Regions from separate parts of the Brevibacillus sp. FSL K6-0770 genome, predicted to be linked through region 3. Evidence: riboswitches for the same ligand, from Rfam matches in the RefSeq annotation. Region 3 holds a riboswitch; each other region holds the start of a gene.
The links. A riboswitch is a leader RNA that binds a small molecule or an ion and turns the genes downstream of it on or off. The one in region 3 is predicted to bind S-adenosylmethionine.

Region 1: it holds a riboswitch for S-adenosylmethionine, as region 3 does, so the genes downstream of both, NST23_RS17810 (aminotransferase class I/II-fold pyridoxal phosphate-dependent enzyme) here and NST23_RS19920 (pyridoxal phosphate-dependent aminotransferase) in region 3, are expected to answer to the same signal.
Region 2: it holds a riboswitch for S-adenosylmethionine, as region 3 does, so the genes downstream of both, metK (methionine adenosyltransferase) here and NST23_RS19920 (pyridoxal phosphate-dependent aminotransferase) in region 3, are expected to answer to the same signal.
Region 4: it holds a riboswitch for S-adenosylmethionine, as region 3 does, so the genes downstream of both, NST23_RS17245 (homoserine dehydrogenase) here and NST23_RS19920 (pyridoxal phosphate-dependent aminotransferase) in region 3, are expected to answer to the same signal.

Annotation. Positions count from the first base shown of each region.
Region 1 is NZ_JBBOBQ010000001.1:3,790,390-3,793,803, forward strand. It holds gene NST23_RS17805 (trans-sulfuration enzyme family protein) at 1-722, opposite strand, end outside; gene NST23_RS17810 (aminotransferase class I/II-fold pyridoxal phosphate-dependent enzyme) at 719-1,882, opposite strand; SAM riboswitch class I at 1,978-2,103, opposite strand; gene NST23_RS17815 (pyridoxamine 5'-phosphate oxidase family protein) at 2,192-2,647, opposite strand; gene NST23_RS17820 (DUF5665 domain-containing protein) at 2,822-3,130, shown strand; gene NST23_RS17825 (hypothetical protein) at 3,137-3,414, opposite strand, start outside.
Region 2 is NZ_JBBOBQ010000001.1:5,419,753-5,423,166, reverse strand. It holds gene NST23_RS25780 (S8 family peptidase) at 1-1,460, shown strand, start outside; SAM riboswitch class I at 1,639-1,739, shown strand; gene metK (methionine adenosyltransferase) at 1,872-3,083, shown strand; gene NST23_RS25770 (polysaccharide deacetylase family protein) at 3,227-3,414, shown strand, end outside.
Region 3 is NZ_JBBOBQ010000001.1:4,173,761-4,177,174, forward strand. It holds gene NST23_RS19910 (LysR family transcriptional regulator) at 1-650, shown strand, start outside; gene NST23_RS19915 (hypothetical protein) at 688-1,158, opposite strand; gene NST23_RS19920 (pyridoxal phosphate-dependent aminotransferase) at 1,375-2,556, opposite strand; SAM riboswitch class I at 2,641-2,754, opposite strand; gene NST23_RS19925 (MFS transporter) at 2,851-3,414, opposite strand, start outside.
Region 4 is NZ_JBBOBQ010000001.1:3,669,962-3,673,375, forward strand. It holds gene NST23_RS17235 (CapA family protein) at 1-1,087, shown strand, start outside; gene NST23_RS17240 (hypothetical protein) at 1,189-1,341, shown strand; gene NST23_RS17245 (homoserine dehydrogenase) at 1,375-2,637, opposite strand; SAM riboswitch class I at 2,717-2,827, opposite strand; SAM riboswitch class I at 2,976-3,081, opposite strand.

The sequences.
Region 1 (3,414 bases), 380 kb from region 3:
CCTCTCATGACCAGCCAGCAATCCTGAACGCCGAGAACGGCTCCCATGCCGTTTTGGATGAGGTACAGCTGTTCGCCGAGCGCTTCATCGCGGGTTACCGCCAGACCTGCAACAACGTCGCTGTGGCCGCCGATAAACTTGGTTGCACTGTGGATGACGATATCCGCCCCCAGCTCCAATGGCCGCTGATAGTACGGCGTCAGGAACGTATTGTCCACGATGACGAGCAGGTCATGCTCTTTCGCAATGGCGGAAACGGCAGCGATATCGGTCACTTTCAACGTCGGATTGGACGGAGTTTCCAGATAGACCCCTCTGGTAGCCGGAGTGATCGCCGCGCGCACCGCTTCCGTCTGTGTCGCATCCACAAACGTGACAGAGATTCCCATTCTCGACAGCACTCTCGTCAGAAAACGGAAAGTGCCGCCGTACACATCTTCCGCGACCACGATATGATCGCCCGCCGAAAAGAGCATGAACACACTGGAAATGGCCGCCATGCCGGAAGAAAAGGCGAACCCGCGCGCTCCGCCTTCGAGTGCGGCGATCGCTTCTTCCAGCGCATGTCTCGTCGGGTTCCCCGAGCGGGCGTAATCGTATGTGCCCGGCTGATCGATATCAAACTGATGAAAAGTGGAAGCCTGGTAAATCGGAACCGACGACGCACCTGTAAACGGATCGATGCCTGTGGAGCCATGCAAAACTTTTGTCGCGAAATTCATCGAACAGCCCCCCCAACGACGAGACTTGCATCCAGCGCTTGAAACAAATCAGCGATCAAATCATCCGGATGTTCAATCCCCACCGAAAGCCTCAGCAATCGATCGCACACGCCGACATACGCCCGCACTTCCTCGGGGATGTCTGCGTGAGTCTGTGTCGCCGGGTACGTACACAACGACTCTACCCCGCCAAGACTTTCCGCAAAGGAGACGACGCGCAAATTTTGCAGAAACAAGCCCACCTGCTCCTGGGAGCGTACCCGGAACGAAACCATGCCGCTGTATCCGCTCGCCTGGCTCGCCTGAATCTCATGCCCGGGATGCTCTTCCAGTCCGGGGTAAAACACTTCGGCAACGGCTGGATGTTCTTTCAGCTTTTTCGCTACCGCGAGCGCATTCGACTGGTGTCTGTCCATGCGCAGCGCCAACGTTTTCATGCCGCGCACCAGAAGCCAGCTATCCTGCGGCCCCAGCACCGCGCCGATCGAATTGTGCAAAAACCGGATTTTTTCCGACAACTCCTCGCCCTTTGTAACGATCAACCCTGCCAGCACATCGTTGTGTCCGCCCAAATACTTCGTTGCGCTGTGCAAAATCACATCAGCCCCAAGCTCTAGCGGGCGTTGACAATACGGAGTCATGAACGTGTTGTCTACAATCGTCAGAAGCCCGTGTTGCTTGGCCAAGCTGGTTATTTCACGAATATTTGTAATCTGCATGAGCGGATTGGTCGGCGTCTCGACGAAAATCGCTTTCGTCTCTGCGCGCAGCGCCTTTTTCACCGCTTCCAGATCGCGCAAATCTACGTAAGTAAAAGCAAGCCCGTAACGGGAAAGCACTTGTTCAAACAAGCGATACGTCCCGCCGTACAAATCGAGCGATACGATGAGGTGATCGCCTTGGGAAAACAACCCCATTACCGTATGGACTGCCGCCATCCCGGACGCGCAGGCAAAGCCGGCATCGCCTCCCTCTGCCTCAGCGATTGTCTCTTCCAAAACAGAACGGGTAGGATTCGCCGTCCGCGTATAGTCAAAACCTGTGCTCTGTCCCAGCGCCGGATGGCGATAAGCGGTAGCGTAGTAGACGGGGAAGCTCACCGCACCCATTTTCTCATCTTTGCCTACGCCTGCCTGAATCAATTTTGTTTCCAGTCTCATACCGTAATTCTCTCCCTCCAATGATGTCGAGGGGCATGAAAAAAGCCCCCTTTCCTCTGAAAGAAGGCTTTGTTTACGTCGCCGTAAGCAAGACCTTCTCATCTTTCAGAGTTAAAAAACTCTGCAGGAATTAGCACCATTATCTCCCCGTATGAACGAACATACAGGTGATTGGTTGCCGGGCATCATCGGGCCAGTCCCTCCGCCTCTCTGGATAAGAAGTTTGCTATTCAATTTGAATGACCTAATACTAAAGGATAGCGCTGTTTCTTGTCAACAAGATTTTCCACAAGAGTGTGACAACCGCGCCTACGCTTTTTTCAAGGCGTCCATGACCTGATTGTCCAGCTTCGCTGCGGCATTTTTGTCGTATGTCTTTTCGTACTGAGGCTCTACGGATATGCGCGAACCGTAAAACATCACGTCTCTGACAGAGTCAATCGCAATCTCCGCCATCGCAAGCTTCAGGGGAACCCCTTCCAGCCGTTCTGCCTTCAGCTCGGCGCGCCCGTTGATCGCAAAAGAAGAGCCTGCCCCGATCAAATGCAGCACGACCTGCGGTTCTTTGGCGATATTGGCGAGAATGCGGGAGCGGCTGTCTACAGCAAAACGGATGAGTCCGCTGTTCACAGCAAAAGTCCAGGACAAGGAACTGACGGATGGCGCACCTGTCTCGTGATCGACTGTGGCCAACGTCACAAAGCGCTCTTTTTGCAGGAGCGCGAACAGTTCTTCCGATAAGGTTTGGGATACGGTTTCAGCCATTCGGATGCCTCCTCGTATACTTTTGTACGTCTATTGTACCCCTCCCGCAAGCCGGAGGCAAACCTTTCCTCCCCGCCTTGATTCTGGTCGGCTTTTTCCCTAAACTGGTAGAAAACAATGCTTCCAGGAACAAGGAGGTTGAAACAAGTGGCTCCTACGCCTACAGATCGGCTCATGCACAAAATAGATCAAGTCCTCCACGAGCTTCAGGAAGTGCGGAAAATGAACGAGCGCATGGATAAGATCGCCATGTTTTTGGAGGATATCCGGCTTGCTGATGTCATCCAAAATTACACAGCCCCGCGCAAGCTGCTCTGGATCAATTTCCTCGCAGGTCTTGCCCGGGGTCTTGGTTTGACGATTGGGACTGCTATCGTTCTCGCACTGCTCGGTTCGCTACTGACACAATTTCTCTCGATCCCGATCCTCGGCGACTACATCCGCGAACTGGTCGATTACGTCCAGACTTACAAACAGCCGTAACAGCAGCTACTTGTCTTTCTTTTTGTCACGATCGTCGTCATCTTCGTCACGATCGCGGTCATCGTCGTCCCGATCGTCATCGTCCCATTTGCCATCGTGTTTCTTCCAGAAGCCGTACGCTTTGCCATTCGGATGCTTGTGCTTCTTCTCATCCTCATCATGCTTAGGCGGCGCGACGATGACCTTCGTGCTCAGGACGATGTCTGCTTGCTTGACCAGCTTGTCTTTTACATACAGTTCAAGCTGAATCGCTTTGGCCGTGTACGAGCGATCTTTGTACGTCA
Region 2 (3,414 bases), 1.2 Mb from region 3:
CTTCAGCCATGTCAGCGACTTTTTATCCGGCAAATCGTCAGCCGGTCACTTACTATATCGGGAACGGGGATACGATAACGGTTCCTGCAAAAGCTGGGCGAATGAATATCAAGCTGGTGAGAAACGGTGGAGTTAATGCGTTTACTTATGTGCTGACGAGCAAATTCACCATCAACCCGGATCGGAATGAACCGAACAATACGATGGCTACGGCAAGGCCGCTGGTGGGCAACCAGATCAGCGTGACGGGCAATTTCCATGAGGAAGGGGATCAGGATTGGTTCTCCTACTATGTCCGCGAGTACGGGCATATGGACGTGACGGTCACACCTGATAACAAGCGAGTGGACTTGGTACTTGCCATCGGAAAGCAAGAGCCGGGAAAAAATACGGTCTGGGACCCGGTATACGATAACAGCGACAGGGATAATCCTTCCGAACGTGCAAGCAAGGACGTCTCGCCAGGAAAATACTACATTCGCGTCAGCGAGTATCAGCAAAATGCAATGAACGGCGAATATCGCCTCGATCTCGCCTTTACCCCGTTGAAAAAAGATGGGAACGAGCCGAATAATACGTATAGCAAAGCTGCTCCGCTTGCCAGTGGAGGAGTCATGTCAGGAACCATTCCGGCGTCGACAGATTCAGACTGGTTTCAATTTACATTGGATGCGGAATCGTACGTCACAGTTCGCGCTCCGTTCATCCCGGTAGCAAGCGGGTTTCACATCGCCCTTTACAATGAGAAAAACATGAACGTGGCGCTTGCTTCGACAACCGAAGTGGCAGAGCGGTCAGACCAAGGCAGTGAAATTTTCGGCATACGCCTGCCTAAAGGGAAGTATTTCGTGCGCATGAGCAGCATCGTGCCTTTCAAGTACGATTCCTACAAATTGACGCTCAGCCCGCAGCCGCTCATTTCCGGCTATCGGGATATTTCTAACCACTGGGCGCGTCCGCAAATCGCCAAGCTCAGCGACAAAGGCATCATCAAAGGCTTCGACGACGCAACATTCAAGCCGGATCAGGCAGTGACCCGCGCCCAATTTGCGACCATGCTCGTTTCGACGATGCGTGTCACCGGCTCGAAAGTAGCCAGTATGTACACGGGCAAGGACGTCTTTTCCGATTTGCCAAAAAAGCACTGGGCGTACAACACCCTTGGGGTAGCTTATCAGCTCGGAGTCTTGAAGGGGTATCCAAACAGTCAACTCAAGCCTGATCAGGCGGTAACGCGGGCCGAGATGGCCACCATGATCGCCAGGGCGAAAGGGGTAGCTGTGAATAGCCGCAGCGTGTCCTCTTATCGCGATGTTCCGGTCAACTATTGGGCATCGCCGGCGATCGAGGCTTTGACGCAAAAAAAGTGGCTGAACGGATATGGCAAGACCTTCAAGCCTCAGGGAACCGCTACGCGGGCCGAGGTTGTTGTATTGATCGCCAAATCGTACCAAGTATAAAGAGGCTTGACCAGCTTGTGCAAAAGGCGCTGTCCATGCGCTACAGTCATCATCGCTCGCTTCCCGCAGGCGATTTCATCAACGTTTTGTACAGGCTGGCCTGCTTCGAACCGGAGTTGTGGGAAAAGTCTATTGACACCACCCCGAAAAACAATTATTCTATAATCCGTAATGGATACTCTTATCCAGAGCAGGCGGAGGGACTGGCCCTATGAAGCCCGGCAACCGACTAGAGCGGTGCTAACCAGCAGGACGGAAATCTGTTCTGGCCGATAAGAGGATGAAGGAAGCTAAAAGCGCTCAAACCTTTTCCTCCGAAAGATGGAAAAGGTTTTTTATTTGCGTTTACGTCGATAAAATCCTGACTCGGCTACCAAACTATTTGTATGAGGTCAAAGGAGGTATTTTCTCATGGCTTTGCAAAAAGGTCGTCGTCTGTTCACATCTGAGTCTGTAACCGAAGGACATCCGGATAAAATTTGTGACCAAATTTCCGACTCCATCCTGGACGCCATCCTGTCCAAAGATCCAAACGCTCGCGTAGCGTGCGAAACTTCTGTAACGACAGGTCTGGTTCTCGTAGCGGGTGAGATCACAACCAACACTTATGTAGACATTCAAAAGCTGGTTCGCGAAACCATTCGTGAAATCGGCTATGATCGCGCTAAGTTCGGCTTTGACGCTGACACTTGCGGTGTTATCACAGCAATCGGCGAGCAATCCGCTGACATTGCACTGGGTGTAGACCAAGCACTGGAAGCGCGCGAAGGCAAAATGACTGACGCTGAGATCGAAGCGATTGGTGCAGGCGACCAAGGTCTGATGTTCGGCTTTGCTTGCAACGAAACACCTGAGTTGATGCCATTGCCGATCAGCATGTCCCACCAACTGGCTCGTCGTTTGACCGAAGTTCGCAAAAACGGCACACTCGCTTACCTGCGTCCTGACGGTAAAACACAAGTAACGGTTGAGTACGATGGAGACAAGCCTGTTCGCATCGACACGATCGTTATCTCTACTCAACACGCTCCTGAAACAACTTTGGAGCAAATCAAACAAGACCTGGTTGAGCATGTAATCAAACCAGTAGTTCCAGCTGAACTTCTGGATGCTGAAACCAAATACTTCATCAACCCAACTGGCCGTTTCGTTATCGGCGGACCACAAGGGGATGCTGGCTTGACTGGCCGCAAAATCATCGTAGACACTTACGGCGGATACGCTCGTCACGGCGGCGGCGCGTTCTCCGGTAAAGATCCGACAAAAGTAGACCGCTCCGGTGCTTATGCTGCTCGCTATGTTGCGAAAAACATCGTGGCAGCTGGCTTGGCTGACAAGTGCGAAGTACAAGTAGCGTATGCGATTGGTGTAGCACAACCAGTATCCATCGCAGTTGATACTTTTGGTACAGGAACTGTTTCCGAAGAAGATCTCGTGAAACTCGTTCGCAAACATTTCGACCTGCGTCCAGCTGGTATCATCAAACAGCTCGACCTGCGTCGTCCTATCTACAAACAAACAGCGGCTTACGGCCACTTCGGACGCAATGACCTGAATGTTCCTTGGGAGCAAACAGACAAAGCAGAAGTTCTGAAGCAAGAGGCTGCTCAACTGGCAAAATAAGCACGGCAAAGAAAGAGCCTGGTAAAAGCTACTGGGCTCTTTTTGTTATGGGAAGAAATTTCCAATTATTGGTGAATCCTGATCAAAGGGAAAATGTAGGACTGTGTCGAATCTCCTAGTGAGGAAGTGAAGGAGGGGTTTCTTTGCCGAACAAAAGGCTCTTCCTGACAGTGTTTATCAGTTGTTTACTGTTGGTTGTGACGATATTGGGGCTTGGTGATTTGTACCAGTCAAAAAAGAATGCGCAAAAAGTGCAACCTTTTCCCCAAGTCGATACGTCTATAAGCATAAGCGAGACGGAAAACGCTGAGCCAAACGTCACGCGAAACGA
Region 3 (3,414 bases):
GCGGCAGAGGAACGCTGAAAATCGGGGCGAGCTATACGCCTGCCACCTACTATCTTCCCCCTTATCTGGCTTCATTTCAGGCGGAGCATCCGCACGTCCTGCCGATTTTGACCGTAAAAAAAGCGCGGCCGCTCATGGAGCTGCTGCGCGATTTTGAGATCGATTTGGCGATTGTCTCGTTGTCCATGCAGCCCCAGGACGGTCTGCATGTCATTCCGCTGCTTGCCGACGAGCTGCGCCTCGTTCTCGCTCCGCAAAATCCGCTTGCCCAAAAAAACGTGATCGAGCTGACTGATTTGCAATCCGAGCCGTTTCTCATTCACGAAGCAGGCTCCACCTCACGCGAGCTTGCTGAACTTTGGGCCCAGGAAAACCAGCTGCGCTGGCAAGTGCGCATGGAGCTGGGGGCGATCGAGACGATCAAGGAAGCGACCAAACACAACATGGGCGTCAGTGTCCTGCCGTATCGCAGCGTCGTGCGCGAAAGCGAGACTGGTGAACTGATCGTTCGCGAACTGCCCGGCTACGTCAATCGCCGGCACATTTGCCTCGTCTATCGCCAGGACGACATCATGCCTTATCCGGTCCAGAGCTTCATCCGGTTTTTGCAGCATCAACGCCCGCACGCAAAAAGCCCCTCTCCGCTGTAAAAGGGAAAGGGGCGATTATGTAAATCAAATAGCTATTCTACGCGATGCGAACAACACGAGCCTTTTCTGCTTGCGGCAAGAAAGACAAGTCTACGTGTCCGCGTGCTTCATCCAGTCCGATGTCCTCTGCCAAAAGCAGCGCTTCTTCCTGGAAAGTCGGCGTACAGCTTCCTTCGTTCAGCTCACAGAGACGCTTCAAACGCTTCAAGCGATCCGCGCATTTCTCTGCACGCATGCATTCATTGGTCAGCTCACATACATTTACATGGCGCGCATCTGCGATCATGCTGATATCATCTACGTGCACAATCAGCCGCTTGCCTTCTTCTGTGACGAATCCGATCGAGCAAAAATGCGCACCTGACATTTCCAAACGAGTGAGAACCGCATTGGCAAAAATCTCTCCCGTGCGCAGTCGAACCTGAGCTGCTTCAATGGCTCCACCGATCTTCCGCTCGTTGGCGATCACCGTATACATGTCCGTGTAACCGTTAATCTGATAGCGCATAGTACCCTCCCGCTCTTGCTGAGATCAATTATCATTACCATCCTATAATGAAAATCATTATCTGTCAACGGTGAGAATGATTTTTATTCGCCTTGCCTGTCTTGGTTTCCAAAAACGCATGGCCCTTACATTTTACCCAGAAAATCTCCTGCTATCCCCTGATTTCCAAACAAAAACCGCACTTTCTCATGCAGGAAAGTGCGGTCCGTTCTCATCCTATTTGGTATTGGCAAACAGTCCTAATTTCTCAATGCGCTGTACCGCTTCGGCCAGACGTTCTTCACTCGACAACAGCGCGGCGCGAACGTATCCTTCCCCGGTAGGGCCGAAGCCGTCACCGGGAGCAACGACGACATGCGCTTTTTCCAAGAGCAAATCGGAAAACTCGATGGAAGTGAATCCGGCTGGAACCGGGAGCCAGGCAAAAAACGAGCCTTGGGACGGCGGCGCTTGCCAGCCGATGCGGTGCAGATTGGAGAACAAGGCGTTGCGTCTGCTTTCGTAGACAGCCACCAAATCCCGAACGCATTGCTGCGATTCGGTCATCGCGGTTACCGCTGCCATTTGCACAGCACCGAACAGGCTGACGAAATAATGATCCTGAATCAGATTGATCAGTCTCACCAGCTCGCGGTTGCCGACCATCGCACCTACGCGCCAGCCAGCCATGTTGTACGTTTTGGACAAAGTGTAAAACTCGACACCGACCTCTTTTGCCCCTGGCACCTGCATGAAGCTGACCGGCTTTTTGCCGTCGTAGCTGATCGCGCCGTAGGCAAAGTCGTGGCAGACGACGATCTCATGCTTGCGGGCAAATTGAATCGTTTCCTCGTAAAATTCAAACGGCGCATTCACCGCTGTCGGGTTATTCGGATAGTTCAAAAACATCAGCTTGGCCCGATCCAAATCGGCTTGCGGAATTTTGCTGTAGTCCGGCAAAAACTGATTTTCTGCTGTCAGCGGCATCATCGACATCCGACCATTGACGACCGCCACACCCGACCAGTAATCCGGATAGCCCGGGTCCGGTACGAGCGCGACGTCGCCTGCGTTCATCAGCACCTGGCAAATTTCCACCAGTCCTGTTTTGCTGCCGAACAAAACCGCTACTTCTTCTTCCGGATCAAGGTCTACGTCAAATTGTTGTTTATACCAGTGCGCAACAGCCTGCTTCAGTTCCAGTCGGCCGGAAAAAGGCGGGTACTTGTGGTGAAGCGGGTTGGCTGTATGTGCTTGCAGCGCTTCTACGATGTGGGGAGGAGTCGGCAAGTCCGGGTTTCCCTGCCCCAGGTTGATCACATCGTGCCCGTTGGCGATGACTTTATTTACTTTCGCTACCAGCGTCGCGAAAAATTGGGTTGGCAGTCGGTCAATCATGTCGGAAGGTTGGATACGCATTTCTCTTCAGTTCCTTTCTTTTCGCCCATACAGCAAAAACCCCTTTTTTCCGTACAGAAAAAGGGGGAGATCAGCTTGGTCACGTCCTTATCTGTCAGGAATACTCCTGCTGGAATTGGCACAGCATCTGCATCGCTACACGCGCAGATCCGCTGCCGGGCTTCATAGGGCCAGTCCCTCCGCCTCTCTTCATAAGTAAATCACACGGAATATACTGTTTTTAATCTTCTTCATACTACATTGCCTGCTCTCGACGTGTCAAGATGCTTCCCCGCAGGCGCTCGCCTTTTTTCGCTACATCTTTTCTGCGGTTGGCACAGCCACCTTTTGACGGCGATTCAAAAACGTTGTGTGGAAGGCGAAAAACGCCACGGACAAGAGCGCAAGCCCTGCCATGATGTACAAAAGCCCTTGCGCCTGAAAGTGCTGGAAAATGATCGCGCCGAGCAACGGTCCGAGCATCCGCCCTGCCGAGCCTGTTCCCGCGATCAGCCCTTGAATAAAGCCTTCCCGTCCTGCTGGCGTAATTTGTGCGGCTACGGCAGGAACGGCTGGCCAGACGAGCATTTCGCCCAACGTCATGATAAACATTGCGGCGACGAAGCCCGCATAGGAGGTCGACTGCGACAAAATCAGCATCGACAAGGCAAAGACGTAGGAGCCGAGCAGCATTTGCGCTTTCAGCGTGCGAGCAAAGCGGCGAATGACCCAGGCGATCAGCGGTTGACCAAACAGGATCAAGCCGCCATTCAGCGTCCACAGCAAGCTGTACTGGCGCAAGGAGATGCCCAAAGATTGCATGTAAGTCGACAACACCGTCGTCCATTGCACGTACACAATCCAGCTGATCAGCAAGCC
Region 4 (3,414 bases), 500 kb from region 3:
GCAAAGGATGGCGAAGCAAACGCTCTTGTTCAGTCTGCTCGTCATCCTTTGCTCAGGGATTTACTTCGCTTTCGACAAGCTGGGAAGCCATTCCGCCTCCCCTGAACACGATTCCGCACCACCTCCGGCTGTTGCCCACGAGCCGACTGTCCGGCTGACCTTCGTCGGAGATGTGATGATGTCCGGAAATGTGGAAAAAACGTTGCTCGAAAAAGGCTACGACTACCCGTTCACGCACGTCCGTTCCCTGTTTTTGCAGGATGACTTTACCATAGCCAATCTGGAGACGCCACTTACCACAAAAGGCACGCCTGCCGACAACAAACAATACGTTTACAAGTCCTCTCCTTTGGCTGCGCCTGCGATGAAAGCAGCAGGGATCGATGCGGTCAACCTGGCAAACAACCATTCGATGGATCAGGGCGTGGCCGGATTGCTCGACACGTTTGACGCGCTTGCCAAAAACGGGATCGCTTACCTCGGCGGCGGCAAAGACTCTGTGGAAGCCTTCACTCCCGTCGTGGTGGAGCGAAACGGCATCAAGCTCGCCTTGCTCGGATTCAGCCGGGTCATTCCCGAAGTCAGCTGGTTCGCCACGGAGAAACAGCCTGGACTGGCTGGCTCCTATGATTCCGCCAAAGCCGTCCAAGCGATTCAACAAGCAAAGGCACACGCTGATCTCGTCGTCGTGATCGCCCATTGGGGCAAGGAACGGGAAGACTTTCCCGTCGATCACCAAAAAGAATTGGCCAAAGCTTACATTGACGCAGGAGCAGACTTGATCGTCGGTGGTCATCCTCACGTCCTGCAAGGCTTTGAACGCTACAACGGCAAGTGGATTGCCTACAGTTTGGGCAATTTCATTTTCACCCGCTCGACGGAGCCAAAAACGTGGCAGACGATGGTACTGCAAGCAAGCTGCACAAAAGACGCTTCCTGTGAACTGACGATGCTCCCGTTCCATGCCGAGCTGGGACGAGCGGTACCGATGAATGACACGGATGGGGCAGCGCTTCTGCAACGAATCGAATCACTGTCGGAAAACGTTCAGATTGAAGCCGATGGTCACGTACAGGCACGCTCATGATAAATGAGGCGTGCCCGTTGCCTTTTTTGGCGAAACTTTTCCATATTGCTTTCGTAGACCATAGTAGAACCACTTTTTCCAGCGAAAAGGAGGCGGCACATATGACCGGATTGATTATCACCGTATCGGCGATCGGCCTTATTATACTCTGCAGTTATTTCATGACCAAATGGGAAAAAGTCGTCTTCCCCGGCAATCAGAAAAACGGGCCTTCAGATACCGATCAACAGCTCTCGGATAAAAAAAGCAAGTAGAAAGGATCAGCGCTGATCTAGACAGACTGCGAGCTATGCCGATTCGATCAGCGGGAAGCAGCGCACGGAAAGTCCGAAGTCACTTTTCAGCACTTGCTCATGCTCTGCGCGAATACCTGTAACGATCAAGCCCGCGCGCAGCACACCGCCCAAGTCGAATTGCACCTTCAATTTCGTCACGTTCACGCCAGCCTCCCGCAAGAAATGCAGCACGCGATCAGGTGTGGCGGCGATACACGAGCCTTCCAAATAACACAGCACCCGTTCGTCTTGCCCTTGCTCCAACTGAGCCGCGGCATTTTTTTCTGTCCAAACAGGATGCGGCGTAAATGGCTGGGTCAACAAGTAAGCCAAATCTTCAACGACAGCGCTTGCGGTCGGCAGTTCGCCTGCACCCCGGCCCGTAAACAACAGGTCGCCCACGATGTTCCCGGAGAGCTGCACCGCATTGAACGCATCCTGGATTTGCGCCAACGGATGGGCAATGGGCAGCACAGTCGGCTGAACCGAGAGGCGGATGCCTTGCTCGGCTTTTTGTGCCTGGGCAATCAGCTTGATCCGGTAACCCAGCTCGCTTGCGATCCGGATGTGTCCGGCAGACAAATCGGCGATTCCTTTACGCACGACATCCGCAAGCGGCAACGACTCCCCGTACACAAGCTGCGCGAGAATGTACAATTTGTACATGGCATCGAAACCTTCCACATCCGAACGCGGATCAGCTTCCGCATAGCCCAGCTCCTGCGCCTGCTTCAGCACTTCCTGATAAGAGAGCTGTTCCGCCTCCATTTTCGTCAAGATGAAGTTCGTCGTCCCGTTGAGAATACCGCGAACTCCTTGGATGTCATTTGTGCGCAAAAACTGCCGCAGCACACTCAAAATCGGAATCCCGCCAGCTACGCTCGCTTCATAAGCCAGATGCACCTGATGCTGGTTAGCCAGATCGACAAGCTCAGGGCCGCGTTTGGCGAGCAGCTCTTTGTTCGCCGTTACCACATGGCAGCCTTTTTCAATCAGGGCACGCACGTAATCATACGTAGGCTCGACACCGCCCATTACCTCCACGACAATGTCCACATCGCTTTTTAGCACATCCTCAAAATCGGTAGTCAAAAGCGCAGGATCAACCTGAACCGCCCGTTCTTTTTCCGAATCGCGAACCAATGCTTTGACAATCTCGATCCGTTTGCCCAACCGCTGCGCCAGCTTCTCCTGTTGCGAGCGAATCGTTTTGATGACGCCGCCCCCTACTGTTCCCAATCCCAGCAATCCTACTTTGATTACACCTGCGCTCATTATTACCACCTCATGTCATGTTTTGGAAAAATAAGAAAAACCTTCTTGCTAAGAAGAAGGTTTGGCATCAAGGTCCTTCTCCTTATCTCCCAGAACGATTTTCGTCCTGCAGGAATTGGCACCTTGTCACAAACTGCGTAACGGTTGCCGGGCTTCATCGGGCCAGTCCCTCCACCTCTCTAGATAAAGAAAACTATGAATTTTTGTTCTTTGCTAGATGTCAGTTCTCTCTTGTCTTTGAAATTGGGCAAATGTTTGCCTCGTTCCCACTTTTTCATACATCAAAAAACCTTCTCCGCTAAGAAGAAGGTTCGTCTTGACTGCTACGAGGCACCCGCTTCTTATCTATCGAGACGAAACGTCCCGCAGGAATTGGCACCTTGTCGCAAAAGCAACGGTTGCCGGGCTTCATCGGGCCAGACCCTCCACCTCTCTGGATAAGAACTATGATTTGCTATTGAGCCTATTCTAAGAAATTCCAATGCATTCGTCAACACAATTCTTTTTGTTTGCTGACAAGACTCGCAAGCAGGAAGACAGAACGGCAACCCCCTCAGCAAAGCAGCCGTTTCCACGCGCAAACACACTTTCCACTTCTGCCATGTTGCAGCAAGCGCACGTAACGATTCCTGCTTCGCTTTCCTCTGGCACTTCTTTTTCTTCAACATAGCCGCACCATGGACATATGAAAAGCTGAACCACGCCACTCCCTCCTTTTTCACGGCGACAATCTGGCAACGATATCCTTAAAAAGGCTCCGGTTCGCAAGCTTGCGAT